3 regions of the Pseudarthrobacter niigatensis genome follow, and region 3 is predicted to be linked to each of the others. Evidence: riboswitches for the same ligand, from Rfam matches in the RefSeq annotation. Region 3 holds a riboswitch; each other region holds the start of a gene.
What was found. Region 3 has a riboswitch for cyclic di-AMP ahead of J2T23_RS16595 (aggregation-promoting factor C-terminal-like domain-containing protein). Riboswitches for the same ligand answer to the same signal wherever they lie in the genome.
Positions count from the first base shown of each region.

Region 1: it holds a riboswitch for cyclic di-AMP, as region 3 does, so the genes downstream of both, J2T23_RS13830 (C40 family peptidase) here and J2T23_RS16595 (aggregation-promoting factor C-terminal-like domain-containing protein) in region 3, are expected to answer to the same signal.
Region 2: it holds a riboswitch for cyclic di-AMP, as region 3 does, so the genes downstream of both, J2T23_RS00710 (LysM peptidoglycan-binding domain-containing protein) here and J2T23_RS16595 (aggregation-promoting factor C-terminal-like domain-containing protein) in region 3, are expected to answer to the same signal.

Region 1 is NZ_JAUSTB010000009.1:62,171-66,379, forward strand. It holds gene J2T23_RS13825 (M23 family metallopeptidase) at 1-743, shown strand, start outside; cyclic di-AMP (ydaO/yuaA leader) riboswitch at 871-1,049, shown strand; gene J2T23_RS13830 (C40 family peptidase) at 1,120-1,794, shown strand; gene J2T23_RS13835 (NlpC/P60 family protein) at 1,958-2,731, shown strand; gene J2T23_RS13840 (HNH endonuclease) at 3,003-3,503, shown strand; gene J2T23_RS13845 (NTP transferase domain-containing protein) at 3,559-4,209, shown strand, end outside.
Region 2 is NZ_JAUSTB010000001.1:140,864-145,072, forward strand. It holds gene J2T23_RS00700 (ribonuclease Z) at 1-543, shown strand, start outside; gene J2T23_RS00705 (protein adenylyltransferase SelO) at 527-1,990, shown strand; gene J2T23_RS00710 (LysM peptidoglycan-binding domain-containing protein) at 2,098-2,937, opposite strand; cyclic di-AMP (ydaO/yuaA leader) riboswitch at 2,941-3,111, opposite strand; gene J2T23_RS00715 (aggregation-promoting factor C-terminal-like domain-containing protein) at 3,363-4,209, shown strand, end outside.
Region 3 is NZ_JAUSTB010000013.1:33,410-37,618, reverse strand. It holds gene J2T23_RS16600 (ArnT family glycosyltransferase) at 1-686, shown strand, start outside; cyclic di-AMP (ydaO/yuaA leader) riboswitch at 886-1,049, shown strand; gene J2T23_RS16595 (aggregation-promoting factor C-terminal-like domain-containing protein) at 1,055-1,753, shown strand; gene J2T23_RS16590 (VOC family protein) at 1,929-2,333, opposite strand; gene upp (uracil phosphoribosyltransferase) at 2,437-3,072, opposite strand; gene J2T23_RS16580 (phosphatase PAP2 family protein) at 3,085-3,909, opposite strand; gene J2T23_RS16575 (nucleoside deaminase) at 3,965-4,209, shown strand, end outside.

The DNA of each region.
Region 1 (4,209 bases), on a different contig from region 3:
GCCCCCGCGATCTGCATCGCGACGCGCGCCGCCGTCGGGGGCCCTTGCGGCAGGTAACGGAGTTCGCCGCCGCAAGCGGGATTGGCCAGAAGGCCGGAATCGCTCTGGCTGCCACCGGACTGGTGCTGACGGTCACAGTGCCCGCCACCAGCCCGGTCATGGCCACTGATGCGTCCGGCAACGCGCCCCTGGCAGCTTCCTCCGTCAGCCCGCAGCCGCAGATTTCCGCCGATGTTGGTGCCCAGATCGACTTCAGCCGCTCCGCCGTGGTGACCCAGGCCGACCCGGACGGGAAGCTCAAGCAGCTCCTGAGTGCCCAGTCCGCCGGCTCCGTCACGCGGGCGGCGTCGGCCGGCACCCTGGCTGCACCACTAGCCTCCCTCGTGACCGCGTCACCGTTCGGATACAGGGTGAGCCCGATTACCGGGGGCTCCGGCGACTTCCACCGGGGCCAGGACTTCGTGGCTCAATGCGGGACGTCCGTCCTTGCCGCTGCGACCGGCACCGTTACCTTCGCAGGCTGGCACCAGTTCGGCGGCGGAAACCGGGTGGTCATCGACCACGGCAACGGACTGGAAACCACGTACAACCACCTGTCCTCCTTCAACGTCAAGGTGGGCCAGACGGTCTCTCGTGGAGAAGTCGTGGCGCTCAGCGGCACCACAGGTGCCTCCACCGGCTGCCACCTGCACTTCGAGGTGCAGGTCAACGGCGAAGTGGTCGACCCCATGGGCTGGCTGTAACGAATGATTGCCCACTCTCAGATCGCAGCGACCTGCCGTGACCTGAATGTGACATTGAAACAAAACTGCTGTACCGTCTAACTCGCGTCAACTTTTCCGAAGTTGACGCTCTTGAGTGGATTGCCTAACTCTGCCACCGCTCAAGGTCCGTTCGCATTTCATCGTCTGGCAGGGGCGGGGGAACCAATTTTGGCCTTCTCTTCAGAAGGCCTTGGGGTTAAGTCACCAGCTTCCCAGGAAGCTGTGTGGCCGGGTGACTCCCATCCGAATCCGACAGCTCACCTCGCAGGCATTGGGAGAGGCTACCTTCGTGTCTTCACGCCATCATTCTGCGCGCCACCGTGCGCAAACGGTTCGCACCAGCCCCTTGGACGCCGTGTCCAAGGCCGTGAGTGCAAATGCCGGGACCGTAGGCCGCCAGGCTGCCGTAGTGGCAGCCGCATCGGGCCTGATCCTGAGCATGGGCCTGCCAGCAAACGCAGCTGACACCACCGCCGGTGTCTCTGCATCCACCGAGTCCGGCTCGGCACAGACGGCACTGGCCGTCACGGCCGCCCCCACGGCCACGGTTTCCTTCGAGCGCCCGGTCGTCAAGACCACCGCCGCTCCGAAGGTGGAGGCGGTACGTCCCCAGTCCACCGCGCCGGCCGAACGCGCCGCCACCGCTGGCCAGGACGCCGCTCCCGCCGCCAAGGCTGCCGAGACTGTCTCCGCCGCAACCTCCGGCATTGCAGCCATCGCCTACACCGGCATCGGCCACTCCTATGTATGGGGCGGCACCAGCCCGGTCACCGGCTGGGACTGCTCCGGGTTCGTCCAGTGGGTCTACGCACAGGCCGGGATCAGCATCCCGCGCACCAACGCGTGGAACATCATGACCCCGACCTCCACCCCGCAGGCGGGCGACCTCGTTGTCCAGAACGGCGGCGCGCACGTGGGTATCTACGTCGGCAACGGCATGATGATCAGCGCGCTCAACCCCTCCCAGGGCACGCTGCTGCACTCGCCCGCAGCCACCGGTACCTCGTCGTACTACCACCTCAACAAGTAGTTCTTGGGCTTAGCGCTCCAAGGGCTATTTCTTTGCCCACAGCTCTTCCGCTAGAAACCAGATCCCCGTTCGGGATGCGCCGGCTTACCCCCAAGATGCCGGCGCGTCCAGCCCCCTTTGCCTGCCTACACGCGGTCCGAAGGAAAAACGAAAGAGAGAACTCATGACGACTCGTGCTACCGCACGGCACCGCGCCGAGGTCACCAAAACCAACTCGATCGCCATCATTGCCAAAGCTGTCAGCGACAACGCCGGTGGCATGGGCCGCCAGGCTGCTGTTATCGCCGCGGCTTCCGGCCTGGTCCTGACCAGCGGGCTCGCAGCGAACGCTGCCGACGCCAACGTCAAGCGCGATTCCGCTCCGGCGTCCCAGCTCGAAGTTGAATCGGCCGTCGACGCCCCGATTTCCGCGGCTTCCACCATTGCCATCAGCTACGAGAAGCCTGCTGTCACCACCACGCCGGCTCCCGTCGTCGAGCCCGAGCCCCAGGTCCAGGTGCAGGAAGCTGCTCCCGCGCCTGTGGCGCAGCCTGTTGCTGCTGCCAAGGTCACGGCCAAGGTTGTTACCGCCGCTGCTCCGGCTGCTCCCGCCGCCCAGGTTTCCGCAAGCGGGAAGGGAGCAGCCATCCTTTCCGCCGCATACGCCCAGCTCGGCGTGCACCAGGACTGCACCATGCTGGTGACCAACGCACTGGCTGCCGTCGGCATCCATTTCCACGACTGGCCGGCAGGCTACCTGTCGCTGGGTGACACCGTGCCCATGTCCCAGGCCCAGCCCGGCGACCTGCTGTACTACGCCGACGGTGGCGGCGGCATGGCCCACATTGCCGTTTACGCCGGTAACGGCATGGCCGTCCACGGCGGCTTCAATGGCAACGACACCGTGGTCTTCAGCGCCAATGTTGGCTCCGGACCGGTAGCCATCCGCGTACGTTAGGCATTCCTGTGCCGGCCTTAACCAACGCCGGCCCGCGTGCTGCTTGCCAGAGGACCCCCGCCAGCAAGGCGGGGGTCCTTTGCGCTTAAGGGCTTTGCCGCCGGCGTCCCCGCCTTTTCCCTGGCATGGTGACGGAAGGGGCCTCCGGGGCGGCGATTACCTGATTCTGCACTTCTTTGTTTACTCTTGTGATGTCGATCCATAGCCCGGACATGCCGAGGGCAGCCGGCCCTCGTGCCCCTGACGGGTGCGGCCGTGAAGAGGTAAGTGCATGCGCACTCTCGTTCTGAATGCTGGATATGAACCGCTGGCGGTTATCACTTTCCGCCGGGCGCTGGTGCTTGTGCTCACGGGCAAGGCAAGCGTCGTGGCCGAAGGGGACGACCCGGTGGTGGGGCCCACCGACGTCCTGGGCCGCCCGTCCGTGATCCTCCTCAACCGTTACATCCGGCCCAGGTACAACCACTCAACGGCCGTCAGCCGCAGGGGCGTACTCCGGCGGGACGGTCACAAATGTGCCTACTGCGGCAAGGCTGCGCACACAATCGACCACGTTCACCCAAAGTCGCGTGGAGGTGCCGATTCGTGGGAGAACCTGGTGGCCGCCTGCCTGCGGTGCAACAACGTCAAGGGCGACCACACTCCCGCCGAGATGGGGTGGACCCTTCGGTTTGTTCCCGAGCCGCCGCACGGGACGATCTGGCAGATCAAGGAACTGGAGAAGCCGACCCCCGCATGGGATCCGTTCCTGCTGCCGGAGCGCGCTGCCTGACAGTTTCCCGGCGCCTCCCGGCGCCGGAAAGGGTGCCGGTCGCTAGGCTGGGGAAGTGCACAAGAACAGCGTGGCTTTTGATGCCCTGATCCTTGCCGGGGGACGATCATCGCGCCTGGGCGGCGTGCCCAAGCAGTCGTTGGTTTTCCACGGCCAAACCCTTCTGGAGCGCGCCGTTGCCGCGGCGGCCGGTGCCCGGCTGACCGTGGTTGTCGGCGATGCGGGAGTCCTGCCGGGTGAATCCGGGGAGGGCCACCCGCTGCCACTGTCGGTCCGCCCTGCCAACCTGCTTGCATGCCGGGAGGAGCCGCCCTTTGCTGGTCCGGCGGCTGCGATTGCCGCAGGCCTGGATACCCTGGCGAGGAACGGGGGAGGGGCCCCCTACTCCCTGGTGCTGGCCTGCGACATGCCGTTGGCCGCCCAGGCGGTGGCAGTGCTGCGGGACGCATTGCTGCAGTCCGATCCCGGCGTCCGCCCAGGTGGGGTGGTGGCCCGTTCCGAGGACGGCAGGACCCAGCCGTTGGCAGGTTTCTACAGCACGGCTGGGTTAAAAAGGTCCTGCGCTGACCTGGCTTCACGCAACGCCCTGGTCAACGGCTCGGTCAGGGCGCTCCTTGCTAGTCTGGACGTGCAGCTTGTCACAGTCCCCGCCGGGTCCACCGCCGATGTGGATACCTGGGACGATGCTGCCGCGCTGGGTGTTGCC
Region 2 (4,209 bases), on a different contig from region 3:
GAGACCTACGGCTACCTGCTCCGGGAAGCTGACGGACGAACCCTGTTGCCGGAGCGGCTCCAGGGGGCAGGCATTTCCGGCCCGGACGTGGGCCGGCTCCAGCGCGATGGCGCACTGGGGGCAGTCAGGCTGGAAGAGATGAGCAGTCCGAGGCCGGGCCAGCGCTTCGCCTTCATCATGGATACGGCGCCGTGCCCCGGCGCAGAAGAGCTGGCGGACGGGGCAGACCTGCTGGTCACCGAGTCAACGTTCAGTGACGACGACGGTACCCTGGCTCAGCAGTACCTCCACCTCACTGCGGGGCAAGCGGGAGAGCTGGCAGCGTCCGCCCGGGCGCGCACCCTGGTGCTCACCCACTTCTCCGCACGGTACGGTGACGACGCCTCCCTGCTTGCAGGACAAGCGCAGGCGCGGGCCCCGGGGGTTACCGTGATCGCGGCCAAGGACCTTGACCGCATCCCCGTTCCGCGGCGGCGGCAGCCGGCACGGGAGGGTGCCGGTCCAACTGCGGGGATAGGGTTAAACCATGACGGCAGCAGCTGAATCCACGGTCACGTTCGATGGCCGATTCGCCCGGGAACTGGCGGAACTCGCCGTGCCCTGGCGGGCCGAGGAAACGCCCAGCCCGGAGCTCCTCGTCCTGAACGACCAACTGGCAGCGGACCTGGGCCTTGACCCGCAGTACCTGCGCAGCCCCGAGGGGGTGCGGCTCTTGGTGGGAAACCACGTTCCAGCAGGTGCCACACCTGTGGCACAGGCGTATGCCGGACACCAGTTCGGCGGGTACTCGCCCCTGCTCGGTGACGGACGGGCGCTGTTGCTGGGCGAGGTCATTGACCGGAGCGGCCGCCTCGTGGACGTCCACCTCAAAGGCTCGGGGCGGACGCCATTCGCCCGCGCCGGGGATGGCCGCGCCGTCGTCGGGCCCATGCTGCGTGAATACATTGTCAGTGAGGCCATGCACGCACTGCACATTCCCACCACCCGTTCGCTCGCCGTTGTTGCCACCGGGCGGCAGGTTCGGCGCGATGACATGCTGCCCGGCGCCGTCCTGGCACGGGTTGCGGGCAGCCACCTGCGCGTTGGCAGCTTCCAGTACGCGCGCGCAACCGAAAATATGGACCTCCTGAAGCGGCTGGCGGACCACGCCATCGGCAGGCACTACCCGCAGGCGGCCGATGCCGCAAACCCCTACCTTGCGCTGTTCGCGGCAGTCGTCTCCGCCCAGGCAGAGCTCGTCGCCCGGTGGATGCTCGTTGGCTTCGTGCACGGGGTCATGAACACGGACAACATGACCATCTCGGGCGAGACCATCGACTACGGGCCCTGCGCGTTCATGGACGCCTTCAACCCAGCCGCCGTCTACAGCTCCATCGACGTCGGTGGACGCTACGCCTACGCCAACCAGCCGGTCCTGGCCGAATGGAACCTGGCCCGGCTCGCCGAGGCCATGCTCCCGCTGATTGGCCAGGACCAGGAGAAAGCCGTGGCCCCGGCGGTGGAGGTCCTGGGCGGTTTCCGGGGCCAGTACAGCAAGGCATGGACCCGCGGGATGGCGGCCAAGCTGGGTCTGGACGGCGTCGATGAAAGCGGCGCCGCCGGGGCCTTGGTGGATGATGTCCTCGACATCCTGAAGGACGGACCCGTGGACTACACCCTGTTCTTCCGCAACCTGGGTAAAGCCGCCCGAGGGGACCGCCGCCCCGTGCGCGGCATGGTCCTTGACCTTGCCGCCCTTGATTCCTGGGTGGTGCGGTGGCAGGATCTCCAGCCGGACGCTCAGCTGATGGACAGCGTGAATCCTGCGTACATTCCCCGGAACCACCTTGTGGAGGAGGCGCTGTCCGCAGCCACCGGAGGGGACCGGGCTCCGCTGCAGCAGCTGCTGGCAGCTGTCAGCCACCCCTTCACTGAACGGCCCGGCCTGGAACGCTATATGCAGGGACCGCCGGAGGACTTCGGCAGCTACATGACGTTCTGCGGGACCTGACCGCGGCGGCGCGGCGGGTGCGTTAACGACAGGAGGGTGGCAGCCGGTTTCCCGGCTGCCACCCTCCTTCACAGTCGGCACCGCCATGCGGGCCCGACCGGCAGGGACTAGGCTACGCGCACTGCGGAGTACCCGCCGAGCCAGCTGATGGAGTGCACCTGCGTGTCGAAGCCGTTGACGCCGCCGCTGACAACCTGGCCGTTGCCTGCGTAAACGCCCACGTGGCCGGAGGTGATGATCAGGTCACCGGGGGCGGGAGAGCCCACCACCGTGCCGTACTGGAAGAACTGGGTGGGGGCCAGGTCGCCTACGGACTTGCCGACGGAGCGCAGTGCCTTCTCAACCATCGCGGTGCAGTCCTGCTGGACACCCAGCTGGCTGTAGGCCGAGGCGAGGATCGCCGCGCCGGTGCCGGTGCCCGTAGTGGAAGCCACAGGCGTTGCCGAGGCGTAGGACATGTTCATGCCGGTGTTGGCCGGTGCGGTGGCGGCTGCCGCCTGCACGGGTGCTGCAGCCGGGGCCGGTGCCGGCGCTGCGGTGTAGCCGGCGCCGGGAATCTGGATCTGGTCGCCCGGGTAAATGACCGAGGACAGGCCCAGGCCGTTGGCGGACAGGACGTCATTGAGGTTGACGCCGTACGCCGCGGCGATGGCGCCGAGGGTGTCGCCGGAAACCACGGTGTGGACGTTCCCTGCTGCTGCGGCAGGGGCTGCAGCAGGTGCTGCGGCGGTGGCCTGCACACTGGTCTGCTCAGTAGTGTCCGGTGCGGTTACGCCAGCGTGGGCCGGAGCGCCCACGCCGAACGCAATGCCGGACGCTGCTGCCACAGCGAGCGCCGGGCGGCCCAGGGAGCGGGCCTGCGACTTGGCTGTTACGGCGAGGCCCTCGAGCACAATGGAGCGGGCCGGAGTCGCGCGGTGGCGGGCTGAAATGGAATTTTTTGACACGGTTGATCGCCTCTCCCATGCCTGCGGGGTGAGCTGTCGGGTTCGGGCTGGAGATACCCGGCCGGGAGCGGCCCCGCGATGGAGGGAGGCGCTGCCGACTTAACCCCTAGGCCACATGTGGCCGTGGAAACTTGGTTCCCCCGTCCCTGCCAACTGGAGCGGTTGGATCCCATGGTCAGCGGCAGGGCTCGGCATACTGACGGGAATGTCCCGTCTGAGAGGGACACCTGACGACCCTAACCCATGGGCACGGCGATTGTCACATTTAGGTAACATACGAGGCTGCCCTCTCGAATTGCGCAAACGTGTGGACGATAAGCCTGCTTCCCGCCTGACCTCGACTGATGGCGGTGGCTGCCGTCCAAGTAACAATGTGGAGACGGCTTCCTGCGTGCCCCTCCAATCCGCCGGTAAGCTTCGGGACTATGCCCCTGTTCGTGACCACCGCCAGGTTCCCCGTACTGGGGGGCCTGGCGGCTGTTGCCCTGGCCGCCACCGTTGTCCTTCCGGCCACTGCCGACGACCCGCCCCCAACCGGCGGGTATCCTTCGTGGGCAGACGTGCAGGCGGCCCAGTCCTCGGAAGCTTCGAAGGCGGGGGAGATCACCATCATCAACGGACTGCTGTCCCGCCTCGAAGCCGAGTCTGAGGCGGCAGGGGAAGCCGCCGTGCGCTCGGCGGCAGGGTACGCTGCCGCCGACGCCGGGCTCCAGGCAGCTTCTTCCCGCCTCGAGACCCTTTCCGCCCGGTCCGCCCACGCCAACCAGGAGTTGGCACGTTACCGGAAAGACCTCGGCGCCCTGGCTGTCGAGTCCTACAAAACCGGCGGAACCAACACGGGGTTCTTCGTGGCGCTGGATGCCCTGGGAACCAACAGCGTCCAGGGGCTCAACCTGGTCAAGCTCGTGGGGGACAAGACTGCGGCCCTGGTCACCAAGGCGGCGGCCGCTGAACAGGCAGCCGCCGCCCTTGCCGACCAGGAGAAGGTTGCCAGGAGCGAGCGGGAGCGGCTTGCCGCGGAGGCGAAGGCAACGCTGGAGTCCGCCCGCGCGGCCCAGGATTCGCTGGCCCGGCAGGTGGCGGAGGAACAGCGGCATGGCGGCGAGCTGACAGCCCAGCTCGCAGCCCTGAAAGGCACGACGGCGGCCCTTGAGGGTGAGTACCGCCAGGGCCAGGCGGCGCAGGCTGCCTACGAGGCGGCCCAGGCGGCCAAGCGCGCCGCCGCGCAGGAGCAGGCCCGGCAGCAGGCGGAGGCCGAGGCCAGGGCCTCCG
Region 3 (4,209 bases):
GCCGCTCCCTCCAGCGGACGACGGCGGTGCTGGCCGTTGCTGCGTCGCTCGCCGGGCCGCTTGCCTACTCCGTCTCCACGGCATCGGCGGTGCACAGCGGGGCAATCGTCAGCGCAGGCCCCACGTCAGGGTTCGGTGCGGGCCCGGGCGGTACGGGCCCGGGCGGAGCGCCCGGCGGCACTGGGGGCAACGGGAACGGATTTGGCACCGGTGGCACAGGCAGCACAGCCCAAGGCACGCAGGGACAGGGCACGCAGGGACAGGGCTTCCGGCAGCCAGGTACCCAAGGCGGCACAGGGTTTGCCGGGGGCCGCAGCGGAGGGATGGGCGGCCTCTTGGGTGCCCCGACGCCGTCGGCCGGGCTGCTCACCGCGCTCCGGGCGGGGGCCTCAAGCTACACCTGGGCTGCGGCCGTGGTGGGTTCGAACAACGCCGCCGGTTACCAGCTGGCAACCGAACTTCCAGTCATGGCGGTGGGCGGCTTCAACGGCACCGATCCCTCCCCCACGCTGGCGCAGTTCCAGGAGCTGGTGTCCCAGGGAAAGATCCATTTCTTCATCGCGGGCGGGACCATGCGTTCCACCAGCGGCTCGGATGCAGCAACGCAGATCGCTGAGTGGGTGGCCGCCAATTTCCAGTCGCAGAGCATCGGTGGCACCACGGTGTACGCCCTGGCAGGCCAGTAGCGAGGCAGTCCGGCCCGGACCGGAATTCCCCGGCGGGCTGGACTGCTTCCGTTTAGCGAATCCTCGGCGCGTGCGCCCGCAAACCGACGCGCGGAATCCGTGACTTCCGTTACCTAAATGTGACTTCTGCTTAATCTTCCTGTACCGTCGATTGGGTGCGGTTTCCGTTCGGGCCGCATATCCCGGGTTGACGCCAAGCTCTGCCGCTTCCCCGGATTCCGATTGAGCAACGGCAGAGGCGGGGGACCCACCGTCCCGGGCAATGACTGCCCTTGGGGTTAAGCCAGTACGTGATTTTCTTTCCGTACGGCCGGATGCCCTCATCCGAACCCGACAGCTAACTCCGCAGGTGTGAGAGGCGATCAATCATGTCCAAAAACACGGCAGAATCATGCCTGCAGGCTAAACACAGGGCCAAACCGCAGGCCAAGAAGACCACCCTCGGCCAGCGCGCCGCCGTCCTTGCGGCATCGTGCGCGGTACTGGTGGGGGTAGGCGCGGCCGGACAGGCCACCAGCAGCATGACCCCGGCGTCGTCCACCCAGTCAAACACGGCAGCAGCCGACGCCCAAATGAGCATCGAGAAGAGCGAAATCCGCTCCAACCCAGTGGAGAGCCCCGCTCCCGCAGCCATCAGCGTTGCACCGCAGGCGGCTGAACCGGCTCCGGCAGCAGCGCCCGCGGCTCCCGCACCGGCGGCACCTGCCCCGGCACCCGCACCGGCCCCTGCCCCCGAGCCTGCACCCGCCGTCGCAGTCAACGATCCCGCCGGCGCCCAGGCATACGCCGCCGGCCAGCTGGCCACATTCGGCTGGGGACCGGACCAGATGCAGTGCCTGCAGACCCTGTGGACCAAGGAATCCGACTGGACCACCACAGCTACCAATCCCAGCAGCGGGGCGTACGGAATAGTCCAGTCCCTCCCCGCCGAGAAGATGGCCAGCTCAGGTGCGGACTACCTCACCAACTACCGGACCCAGATCAACTGGGGCCTGGATTACATCAAGAAGAGCTACCAGTCCCCCTGCGGCGCACTGAACTTCCACCTGGCGCACAACTGGTACTAGGCACCATTTCCCTGCCGCGGCGCGTCGAAGCGGCACATTCAGCTGAGCCTTTCCAGCACTGACGGCCGCCCGACGACGCGTCCCTGGCCCCGCCGTCGTTCGCCTTGGAGTGGGGCCCGGCAGGGAACTACCGCGCAGTGAGGGCCGCATCCCCGGGGATGCGGCCCTCACTGGTTTAAGGTGCAGGGCTTGGCGCCGCGTCTGCCCCGGCGTTCCGCCACGGTATGCACTGGACAGACCACTTGTTGCCGTCCGGATCGGCGAAGTACACGAAGTGTCCCCAGTCCTGGACGTCCACGTCACTGACGTCCACACCGTTGGTTTTCAGGAAGTCATGCGCCGCGGTGATGTCGCTGACCACCAGTTGCAGGTTTGAGCCGGTGCCGGGAGGTGCGTCCGTCAGCCCCTCGCCAATGCAGATGGAGCAGGCCGAACCTGGCGGCGTCAGCTGCACGAAACGGAGGTCGTCCGAGGGCCGCTCATCATAGTCGGCGTTGAAGCCCACCTTGTTGACGTAGAAGTCCTTGGCGCGGTCAACGTCGGAGACAGGGACAAAGACAAGTTCGAGTTTCCAGTCCATCCGCACAGGCTAGCGGCGGGGCACCGGTCCGAAAAGGCCCAGCGCAAAATGAGAGCCGTCTGCGAAGTCCCTCCCCGACAGGTCCCGTCCGGACGGCGGGAGGCTACCCGGCGATGCCGTAGAGGCGGTCGCCGGCATCGCCCAGCCCGGGAACGATATAGGACTTCTCGTTGAGCTTCTCATCGATGGAGGCCAGGACGATGTGCACGTTTGCGTCGCCCAGTTCCTCCTCCAGCTTGGCCAGGCCCTCCGGAGCCGCCAGCAGGCAGATGCAGGTGACGTCCGAAGCGCCCCGCTTGAACAGGAACTTGATGGCCTCGCGCAGAGTGCCGCCGGTGGCCAGCATGGGGTCCAGGACGAACACCTGGCGGCCGGTCAGGTCCTCGGGGAGGCGCTCGGCGTAGGTGATGATGTCCAGCGTTTCCTCGTCCCGGGCCATGCCCAGGAAGCCCACCTCGGCGGTGGGGACCAGTTTGGTCATGCCCTCCAGCATGCCCAGGCCCGCCCGGAGGATGGGGACCACCAGCGGTGTGGGCTTGGTGAACGCCGTACCGATGGTGGTGCTGACAGGCGTTTCGATGGTGACGGGCTCGGTGCGGACCTCCCGCGTGGCTTCGTAGGCCAGCAGCGTCACCAGCTCTTCCGTCAGCTGCCGGAAGACAGGCGACGGCGTGTTCTTGTCCCGCAGGACGGTGAGCTTGTGGGCGACCAGGGGGTGGTCAACAACGAGAGTACGCATCCCCCAAAACTATCATCCGGCGGTGTCCTTGTTGTGGCCTCCGTGGGCGTGCTCACTGCCGCCGTCGCCCCCATGGTGCGCTTCCTCGGCCACCACGTCGCGGACGATTGGACGGTCGAACGACGGCGCCGCACCGGCGTGCTCCCGCCTGCGGACCAGGTGGAACAACCTGTGCGCCAGAATGACCACGCCCACCCACGTCAGGCCGAGCAGCCACCCGGCCATGACATCGGTCAGCCAGTGGTGGCCAAGGAAGACGCGGCTCAGCCCCATGGCGATGATGAACAGCGTGCCGCCCGTGATGGCCGAGACGCGAACCACCGTGGCCTGGAACTGGAGGCAGATCAGGTACACCACCAGGCTGATCACCACGGTGGTATTCAGGGTGTGGCCACTGGGGAATGACGGTGAATCCTCGTAAGGGGGCACGGCGTCCGCGTGGTCCGGGCGGGTGCGGCCCACCAGTTTCTTGCCGAACGTCGTGGCCATGATGGAGACGGCCGCTGCGCCGCCAATCAGGATGAGGGGCCGCCAGTTCCGGCTGAGGAAGGTCAGCCAGGCGGTCAGGATGCTGGCGAGGATGGGCATTCCGATTCCGCCGCCGATATTGGTGAAGCCGGTAACGAACGCATCGAGGCCGGGGCTGCGCAAGCTCTCCGACAGGGCCAGGGCCGGCTTGTCCAGGTTGGCCAGGCCCGCGGAATCCACCACATTGTCGTACACCTCGGCGCCAAGCAAGGCCAGGGATACGATGATCGCACCGCCCACGAGGATGGTGAGGACCAGCGCCGCATAGGGCTTGAACCAAAGACCTAGGCGATCCCGAAGAGTGTCCATGGTGCCTCCCGGCGTCGGTAAGTAACCTGAGTATCCCCGAAACTATCATTGAGCCATGCCGTTGCCCGAAAAGAAACATCATGCCTGGATGGGCCTTGCGTTGGCGGAAGCGCGCCGGGCACTCGCCACGGAGGATGTTCCCATCGGCGCCGTGGTGCTGGGGCCCGACGGCGGGGTCCTGGGTTCCGGCCGGAACCAGCGGGAGGAACTGGGCGACCCCACGGCCCACGCCGAGGTGGTGGCCATCCGGGAAGCGGCGGCCCGGCTGCAGGAACGGGCACGGCTCGGCGGCGGCAGCGG